DNA from 3 places in the Lysobacter sp. 22409 genome. Region 3 is predicted to be linked to each of the others. Evidence: predicted binding sites of a transcription regulator. Region 3 holds the regulator's gene; each other region holds the start of a gene.
The links. The regulator HrcA, encoded in region 3, represses chaperone genes, less so after heat shock. The targets are predictions, from matches to a motif close to TTNGCACTCNNNNNNNNNGAGTGCNAA.
Positions count from the first base shown of each region.

Region 1: the regulator HrcA is predicted to act here: its motif matches at 1,977-2,003, upstream of rpoH (RNA polymerase sigma factor RpoH).
Region 2: the regulator HrcA is predicted to act here: its motif matches at 2,170-2,196, upstream of ACTJJK_RS18985 (co-chaperone GroES).

Region 1 covers NZ_JBQEOE010000014.1:3,929-7,201, reverse strand. The annotation lists gene pdxR (MocR-like pyridoxine biosynthesis transcription factor PdxR) at 1-1,101, shown strand, start outside; gene ACTJJK_RS09330 (hypothetical protein) at 1,109-1,555, opposite strand; gene rpoH (RNA polymerase sigma factor RpoH) at 2,014-2,892, shown strand; gene ACTJJK_RS09320 (DUF1203 domain-containing protein) at 3,057-3,273, shown strand, end outside.
Region 2 covers NZ_JBQEOE010000043.1:22,223-25,495, forward strand. The annotation lists gene groL (chaperonin GroEL) at 63-1,703, opposite strand; gene ACTJJK_RS18985 (co-chaperone GroES) at 1,835-2,122, opposite strand; gene ACTJJK_RS18990 (AraC family transcriptional regulator) at 2,339-3,187, opposite strand.
Region 3 covers NZ_JBQEOE010000019.1:4,765-8,037, forward strand. The annotation lists gene recN (DNA repair protein RecN) at 1-491, opposite strand, end outside; gene hrcA (heat-inducible transcriptional repressor HrcA) at 744-1,796, shown strand; gene grpE (nucleotide exchange factor GrpE) at 2,200-2,718, shown strand; gene dnaK (molecular chaperone DnaK) at 2,947-3,273, shown strand, end outside.

The sequences.
Region 1 (3,273 bases), on a different contig from region 3:
AGCCTGCCGGAACGCTGCTTCCGCCTCGGCATTCCCGACCATCGCCATTTCCCGCACGACGTCTGGCGGCGTCTGTCCGCGCAGAGCCTGCGGGAATGGTCGAAGACCCATTTCAGTTATCCGCCGTCGGAAGGCATCCCGGCCCTGCGCGAAGCGATCGCCCAGCACGTCGCGTTCGCGCGTGCGGTCGCCTGCGCGGCCGACGACGTCATCGTCACTTCCGGCGCGCAGCAGGCTTTCGATCTGCTCGCGCGTTTGCTGGTGACGCCGGGCGTGACCCAGGTGGCGGTCGAAGAGCCGGGCTATCCGCCGGTGCGCGCGGCCTTCGCCGCGGCCGGCGCGCGCCTGGTGCCGATGCCGGTCGACGACGAAGGCTTGTGCGTGGATCGCCTGCCCGAGGACGTGCGCGTCGTCAGCGTCACCCCCTCGCACCAATCGCCGACCGGCGTCGCCTTGTCGCTGCGCCGGCGCAAGGCGTTGCTGGAGTTCGCCCGCCAGCATCATGCGGTGGTGATCGAAGACGACTACGACGGCGAATTCCGCTTCGGCGGGCGCCCGCTCGATGCGCTGCAGACCCTGGATCGCGACGCCTTGGTGTTCTACGTCGGCACCTTCTCCAAGAGCCTGTTCCCGTCGCTGCGCAAAGGCTTCGTGGTCGCGCCGGCGTGGGCGCGCGACGCTCTGATCACGGTCAAGCAATGCGCCGATTCGCATTGCGACACGATCACCCAGTCGGTGCTTGCTGCCTTCATCCGCGACGGTGATCTCGCCCGGCACGTGCGGCGCATGCGTTCGATCTACGGCGAGCGCCGCGACGCTCTGCTCGACGGCCTGCGCCGCGAACTGCATCCGTGGCTGGAGCCGATTCCCTCGGAAGCGGGGCTGCATCTGGCCGCGCGCATCCGCGACCCCGGGTTGGCGCCGGCGATCCTTACCCGCATGCTGCGCCACCTGCCCGGTGCGCAGTCGGTCGGCGACTATGCGATCGGCGCCTTGGAGCGGCCGGCGCTGACCTTCGGTTACGGCGTCATCGATACCGACGAGATCGCCCCGGCCCTGAAGCGTTTCCGCCGCTCGCTGGAGGAACTCGGCGGCGCCTGACGTCGGCTCAGGCGGGGGCCACCGGGATGAAGCAGCGCGGCTTCATCCGGCCGAAGTCGGTCCTGCGTTCGCTGCGCACGCGCGGATTCGGGTCGAGCACGCAGCCGCCTTCGTCCGAGTGCAGATAGACCACCCAGTGCCAGCTGCCCTCGCGGCGGTTGGGATTGATGCCGGCGATGCCGCTGCGATCGAGCGCCTCCCATCGCGCCAGGCGGCGTTCCGGCCCCGCGCGCAGACCGAGCAGTTTGAGCATGCGCCGCAGCTGCCTGGCATCGCTGAAATAGGCATTGCGCACCGTGCGCGCTTGGTCGCCGCGGCCCACGACCCGGTCGTGCGGGCCGACGCCGAGCCGGCGCGCCAGCACCCGCGCCTGCGCATAGCCGATGCCGCCGAGCATCGCCACGCAGGCCAGGCCGCAGCCGGTGGCGTCTTCCTGGGTCGTTCTTCGGATCACGGGCAGTCCGGGGCGGGCGGCGTCGCCTCACTGTAGTGGCGCGCCGGTCGCGGGCGCGAGCAGGGTTGCGGGGTGAACCTTCGTCGGGACCGGGGGTCGAAGCCCCGGTCGCCGCCCTCGACCCGGCGCCGGTTTTGCGATCTGGGACCCCGGTCCTGATGGAACGTGCGCCCGGATCAGGCCGATAGTGGCGTTTCGCCACGCCGGTTCAGGCGGCCGAAGGCGCCGCGGGCGGATATTCGAGCGCCCGGGCCCTAGGCTGAATGGCGCCGACGGTCGGTTCGCTTTAATAAGTTATTAATTGCAAAGGGTATGTTGATGTCCGCGCCGCCGTCTCATCGGTCCGGCGCTCCGCCGCCCGGGCCGGTCAAGGCCCGGTCGCCCGTTCCAGTACCGCAACACTGTGGAACTTTCCCCACCTTTAGCAGTCATATATCGCGACTGCTAAGATGACCCCCATGACCTCTATCGCCCAATCCACTGCTCTAGTCGCCAACAACCTGCCTGTGCCCAGCGCGCTCGGTTCGCTGGACGCGTATATCGGCGCCGTGCACCAGATCCCGGTGCTCAGCGTGGAAAACGAGCAGGCGCTGGCGCGCCGCTTCCGCGAAGGGGAAGACCTCGACGCGGCCCGTGAACTCGTTCACTCGCATCTGCGCTTCGTCGTCCACGTGGCCCGCGGCTACAACGGCTACGGTCTGCAGATCGGCGACCTGATCCAGGAAGGCAACATCGGCCTGATGAAGGCGGTCAAGCGTTTCGACCCCGACCAGGGCGTGCGCCTGGTCTCGTTCGCGGTCCATTGGATCCGCGCCGAGATGCACGAGTTCATCCTCAAGAACTGGCGCATCGTCAAGGTCGCCACGACCAAGGCGCAGCGCAAGCTGTTCTTCAACCTGCGCAAGAGCAAGACGCGCCTGGGCTGGATGAACGCCGAGGAAGTGCGCCTGGTCGCCAAGGACCTCAACGTCTCCGAGCGCGAAGTGCTGGAAATGGAATCGCGCCTGTCCGGCCGCGACATCGGTTTCGATGCGCCTTCGGACGAGGACGACGATCATGCGCCGCCGTCGCCGGCCGCGTACTTGCGCGCGAGCGACGAAGATCCGTCGCAGTCGTACGAGCGCGAGGACGAGGAAGACAACCAGCTCGGCCTGCTGCGCGAAGGCCTCGCCGGCCTGGATGCGCGTTCGCGCGACATCATCAAGCGTCGCTGGCTCGATGCCGACAGCAAGATCACCTTGCAGGAACTGGCCGACGAGTACGGCGTCAGCGCCGAGCGCATCCGCCAGATCGAAGCCAATGCCCTGAAGAAGATGCGCGGCCTGTTCGTCGCCTGATCGGCCACCAGCAAGCTTAGCGACGACGGCCCGGGAAACCGGGCCGTCGTCGTTTGCGGCGCCGCAATCGGCCGCAGCGTTCGCGACCGCGCAGCGCAAGAAGCGGATATCGCCGCGCGCGCGCGGCATCTAACTTGGGGCCCTGTCTTCCAGGGAGTTACCCGATGTCTCGCTACCGCATCGCCGGCCTGTCGCCGGAACCCTTCGCCACCCTCGGCGCGCTCGACGACGCCAGCCTGCGTGCCCACGGCATGCGCCGCATCGTCGCCGACTCGCCGAACGGCTACCCCTGTCGGATCAGCCTGGCCGACGCCAAGCCCGGCGACTCGGTGTTGTTGCTGACCTTCGAGCACCACGCCTGCGACGGCCCCTATCGTTCCA
Region 2 (3,273 bases), on a different contig from region 3:
CGCAAAAAAAGAACCCCGCCTTTCGGCGGGGTTCCTTATGTTGCTTCATGGCGATCGGTCGATCAGAAGTCCATGCCGCCCATGCCGCCCATGCCGCCGCCGCCCGGCATCGCCGGCTCGTCCTTCTTCGGCAGCTCGGCGACCATCGCTTCGGTCGTGATCATCAGACCGGCGATCGAAGCCGCGTTCTGCAGCGCGGTGCGGGTGACCTTGGTCGGGTCCAGGATGCCGAACTCGAGCATGTCGCCGTATTCGCCGTTGGCGGCGTTGTAACCGAACGCGCCCTTGCCTTCCTGGACCTTGTTCAGGATGACCGACGGCTCTTCGCCGGCGTTGGTGACGATTTCGCGCAGCGGGGCTTCCATCGCGCGCAGGGCGATCTGGATGCCGTGGTTCTGGTCTTCGTTGGCGCCCTTGAGGCCCGAGATCGCGGCCTTGGCGCGCAGCAGCGCGACGCCGCCGCCCGGGACGATGCCTTCTTCCACGGCAGCGCGGGTAGCGTGCAGCGCGTCTTCGACGCGAGCCTTCTTTTCCTTCATCTCGATCTCGGTCGATGCGCCGACCTTGATCACCGCCACGCCGCCGGCCAGCTTGGCCACGCGCTCCTGCAGCTTCTCGCGGTCGTAGTCCGAAGAGGTCTCTTCGATCTGCGCCTTGATCTGCTTGATGCGGGCCTGGATCGAATCGCCGTCGCCGGCGCCGTCGATGATGGTGGTGTTCTCCTTGGAGACCTGCACCTTCTTCGCGCGGCCGAGATCCTTGATCGTCGCCTTTTCGAGCTGCAGGCCGACTTCCTCGGAGATCACGGTGCCGCCGGTCAGCACGGCCATGTCTTCCAGCATCGCCTTGCGACGGTCGCCGAAGCCCGGGGCCTTGACGGCGCAGACCTTGACGATACCGCGGATGGTGTTGACCACCAGGGTCGCCAACGCTTCGCCTTCGACTTCCTCGGCGACGATCAGCAGCGGCTTACCGGCCTTGGCCACGCCTTCCAGCACCGGCAGCAGGTCGCGGACGTTGGAGATCTTCTTGTCGTACAGCAGCACGAACGGGTCGTCGAGCTCGGCCGACATCGACTGCTGGTTGTTGATGAAGTACGGCGACAGGTAGCCGCGGTCGAACTGCATGCCCTCGACGACGTCGAGTTCGTTCTCAAGGCCCGAGCCGTCTTCGACGGTGATCACGCCTTCCTTGCCGACCTTGTCCATCGCCTGGGCGATCAGGTCGCCGATGTCGGCGTCGGAGTTGGCGGAGATCGCGCCGACCTGGGCGATTTCCTTGCTGGTCGAGGACGGCTTGGAGAGCTTCTTGAGCTCGGCCACGGCCTCGATCACGGCCTTGTCGATGCCGCGCTTGAGGTCCATCGGGTTCATGCCGGCCGCAACGGCCTTCATGCCTTCGCGGATCAGCGCCTGGGCCAGCACGGTCGCGGTGGTGGTGCCGTCGCCGGCATTGTCGGAGGTCTTGGAAGCGACTTCCTTGACCATCTGCGCGCCCATGTTCTCGAACTTGTCGGCCAGCTCGATTTCCTTGGCGACGGACACGCCGTCCTTGGTGATCGTCGGCGCGCCGAAGCTCTTCTCGAGCACGACGTTGCGGCCCTTCGGACCGAGGGTGGCCTTCACGGCATTGGCGAGCACGTTGACGCCGCGCACCATCTTGGCGCGCGCGTCCTCACCGAAACGAATTTCTTTAGCGGACATGGTTGGAACTCCGGGAATGGGGAATAGGGAATAGGGAATCGAGAGAGCGCATTACGGAGTCGGAACGGAAACCCGGGAGGCAGCGCAAGCGCTTACCGATTCCCGATTCCCTATTCCCGACTCCCGCCCGATCAGCCGACGATCGCGAGGACGTCGTCTTCCTTGAGGATCTTGTATTCGACGCCGTCCTGCTTGTAGGAGCTGCCCGAGTACTGGCCGTAGATGACCTTGTCGCCGACCTTGAGCTTCGGCGCGCGCACGCTGCCGTTGTCCAGGGCCTTGCCTTCGCCGATGGCGACGACTTCACCCTTGGTCGACTTTTCCTTGGCGGCGTCGGGGATGATGATTCCGCCGGCCGAGATTTCGTCGGCTTCGATCGGCTTGACCACAACGCGGTCGTAAAGCGGCTTGAGATTCATGGCAACCCTCTGTAAGTGCTTGAATGGGTGGAGAAAGGACGGGAATTTTAGCAGTCGCCCCCGGAGAGTGCCAACGCCGGGGACAAAAGCGCCCGGACGAACCGGGACTGCACGCTAGATGAGGCGGTCCCGGGAGCCTTTCAAGGGGTGGGCGACGAAATCCTGGCGCCGGTCGATGACAGGCCGGGTACCGGCCCGCTCGCGCAGCCCGACCGCTCAGGTCCCGAGCCGCTTCAGGTAGGCAGTCGGGGTGGCGCCGAGGCTGCGCCGGAACATGGCGATGAAGGCGCTGACGCTGTCGTAGCCCAGGTCCAGGGCGATGGCGGTAACCGCATCGCCGGCGGCCAGGCGCTCCAGCGCCCGCATCAGGCGCGCGCGCTGCCGCCATTGCAGCAGGCTTTGGCCGGTCTGCGCGGCGAAGCGCCGGCTCAGGCTGCGCTCGGACAGATGCGCGAACGCGGCCCACTCGGCCAGGCCGCGCGGGTCGGCCGGATCGTCGGCCAGGGCCTGGGCGACGCGCAGCAAGTGCGGGTCGGTCGGCATCGGCAGGCCGATCGGCCGCTGCGCCGGGTCCGCGGGCCTGCTGAGAGCGGGCCCATCCAGTGCGAACCCGCTTAGAGCAGGCTCGCCCAGGGCGATCTCGTCGAGCAGCACCTGGGCGAGCCGGGCCTGGGCCGGGCCCAGGGGCGCGTCGCCCGGCCATTGCGCGGCCCGCGCGACCGCCTCGCGCAACAGACCGGACACGCGCAGGGCGCAGGCTTGCGCCGGCAGCGCCGCGCAGGCGGATTCGGCGACGTAGACGCTCCAGCCGGAAAAGGCGGCGCCGTGCGAGCGCAGCGAATGCTCGGCCTGCGGCGGCACCCATACCGCATCGGTGGCCGGCACGACCCAACGCCCTTGCGCGGTGCCGACGGTCAGCAAGCCGCGGTGCGCGCCGAACAACTGCCCGCGTGCGTGTCGGTGCGCGGCGGTGTCGCGCACGCCGGCGCGGGCCATCGTCACGGCGATCACCACCGGTCCGTCGGCGGAATCGGCGCGGAGCGCGGCGAGCAGAGGGTCGGACATTGGCTGGAACGCGCTATCGAATGGCCGGGGCAACGTAGCAGAGCGCCGTCGCCGAACCCAGCATGATCGCTTCATCCCGAACGGAG
Region 3 (3,273 bases):
ACCACGGCCAACGGCGCGTCGTGGCGGCCGTAAGCGTCGAGCAGGCCGAGCTGGCTGGCGCGCGACATCAGCGCCTGGTGTTCGTGTTGGCCGTGGATCTCGACCAGGCGCCCGGCGAGCTCGCCGAGTTGGCTCAGGGTGACCGGGCGGCCGTTGATCCAGGCGCGCGAACCGCCGTCGGCGCGGATCACCCGGCGGATCTGGCAGATCGCAGCCTCGCCGTCGCCGGTTTCGTCGAGTTCGTTGTCGCGCAGCCAGGCCGCGGCCAGCGGCGCATCGTCGAGGGTGAAGTCGGCGACCAGTTCGGCGCGGTCGGCGCCATGGCGGACCACGCCGCTGTCGGCGCGCAGGCCGGACAGCAGACCGAGGGCGTCGACCAGCAGCGACTTACCGGCACCGGTTTCGCCGGAGATCACGGTGAGGCCGGGACCGAAGCTGAGTTCGGCGGCGCTGACGACGGCGAATTGCTTGAGCGAGAGGTGAGCGAGCATGCGGCGGCGATTGTGCCTTGGCGGCGAGAGACTGGGAATGGGCGGCAAGCGGGCCGGAGGGTAGGGCGGATGCGGATCACAGGGTGAGACGAGCAGGGCGAGGCGAGCGGACGCGTACGCCGCCGGCAGTGTGCACGAGGATTCTTACCGATGCGGACGCAGCGCGCAGGGCGGGGCGGCCGATGCGGACCGCCATCGTCGAATCGGACGATGGCGCTTGCGCCGGCCCGCGTCCGCGCCTATATCCACAGCATGAATCGCCGACCGCCCGATCCGAGCCTCGACCCGCGCGCGCGGCAACTGCTGCGCACGCTGATCGGCCGCTACATCCACAGCGGCGAACCGGTCGGATCGCAGACCCTGGCCAAGCATGCCGGCCTCGACGTCAGTGCGGCGACGATCCGCAACATCCTGGCCGACCTGGAAGACGTCGGCCTGCTCAGCGCGCCGCACGCCTCGGCCGGGCGCATCCCGACCGTGCAGGGCTACCGCCTGTTCGTCGACTCGCTGCTGCAGGTGCGGCCGTTGCCGGAAGGCGAGGTCGCGCGCCTGCGCAGCGAGCTGCCGTCGGGCTCGGGCACCCAGGCCTTGCTGGGCAGCGCTTCGGAACTGTTGTCTGCGATGACCCACTTCGTCGGTGTGGTCAGCGTGCCCAAGCGCGAGCAGTTCGCGTTCCGGCGCATCGATTTCGTGCCGCTGGACGCCCAGCGGGTGCTGGCGATCCTGGTGTTCGCCGACCAGGACGTACAGAACCGCATCATCCAGACCCGCCGCCCCTACGACGCCGGCGAGCTCGAACGGGTCGGCAACTACCTCAACGCACACTTCGCCGGGCGGCCGGTGGCCGAGATCCGCGCCACCTTGCTGATGGATCTGCGCAACGCCCAGTCGGAGATGCAGACCTTGCTCGCGCAGTCGGTCGAGCTGGCCGAGCAGGTGTTGACCCCGGACAACGACGACATGGTCCTGGCCGGGCAGACCCGGCTGATGGGCGTGCAGGAGCTGGCCGACCTGGACCGCCTGCGCGAGCTGTTCGAGGCTTTCGCCCGCAAGCGCGAAATCCTGCAGTTGCTCGAACGCACCGTGCGCGCCCCCGGGGTGCGCATCTTCATCGGCGAGGAGACCGGCCTGGCGCCGTTGGAGGGCGTGTCGCTGGTGACCGCGCCGTACACCGCCGGCGGCCGGGTGCTCGGCGTGCTGGGGGTGATCGGCCCGACCCGCATGGCCTACGACCGGGTGATCCCGGTGGTGCAGGCGGCCGCGGATGCGCTGGGGGATGCGTTCGGCGTCACTGAGGGGGACTGAGGGAGGCCGTCCGGAAGCCCAGAGTAGGAGCGGCGCGAGCCGCGACCAACCGAAGTGGACTGAAACGAGGGGCGATTCCGCCTCCGAAGCCGGTCCAACCGTCCCGCCTATCCCAGTTAGCCGGAGCCCGGGGTAGGAGCGGCGTAAGCCGCGACCGCCATCTCTCCGGTGGGGCCAATCTTTTGGAGACCATCGGCTTCGGGCCGAGCCGGGGTTGATCACCTCGGTTGATCGCGGCTTGCGCCGCTCCTGCCCAAAAGCCGGCGCCGCCGGGGTGCGCAATGCCTCCCGAAACCCGCCGCTCGACGCCGATGCCGGGCGATCGATGCAGATCCGGGCACTTGAACCGCACCATCGCGGCCCCATAGCTGGCCTGTCGCGGAAAAACCGCCAGGACCCAGGCATGAACCAACACGATCCTTATTCCGAACTCAACCCGGCGGCCCAGGACGAGGTCCCGGGCTCCTCCGAGGCGTCCGAAGTCGAGGCGCTGCGCGCCGAGCTCAGCAAGCTGCGCGAAGACACGCTGCGCGAACGCGCCGAACTCGACAACCAGCGCAAGCGCGTGTCGCGCGACGTCGAGATGGCGCGCAAGTTCGCCAACGAGCGCCTGCTCGGCGACCTGCTGCCGGTGATCGACAGCCTCGAGGCCGGCCTGGCCGTGGCCGGCGACGACGCCAGCGCCCTGCGCCAGGGCATGGAACTGACCCTGCGCCAGCTGCTCAAGGTCGCCGGCGACAACGGCCTGGTCGCGGTCGACCCGGCCGGCCAGCCGTTCAATCCCGAGCATCACCAGGCCATGAGCATGGTGCCGGCGCCGGGTGTGGCGCCGAACCACGTGGTCCAGGTCTACCAGAAGGGCTGGCTGCTCAACGAGCGCCTGCTGCGTCCGGCGCTGGTGGTGGTCGCCCAGGACGCCTGAACGATCCCGGGACGGTCCCGGCCGCGGCTCGCCGCGGTCGCGAAACCGAAGCGGGGGGCGGCGCGAGCCGCGAACGGACGTTCCGGGAAGGGCCGGGACGGACGTCACGAGGGCGGGGCACGGGCGCTTGAACTGCCCGGCACCTAGCCCCAAATAACGAACATCGGCGGCACGGCGCACAGCGCGGACCGCCCCAACTATTCAAGCATTCGAGAGGGAGCACTACGTATGGGCAAGATCATCGGCATCGACCTGGGCACCACCAATTCCTGCGTCGCAGTGATGGAAGGCGGCAAGGCCAAGGTCATCGAGAATTCCGAGGGCGACCGCACCACGCCGTCGATCGTCGCGTTCACCAAGGACGGCGAAGTCCTGGTCGGCGCCTCGGCCAAGCGCCAGGCGGTCACCAATCCCAAGAACACCTTCTATGCGGTCAAGCGCCTGATCGGCCGCAAGTTCAGCGACGCCGAAGTGCAGAAGGACATCGGCCTGGTGCCCTACAACATCGTCGCGCACGACAACGGCGATGCCTGGGTCGCGACCCTCGACGACAAG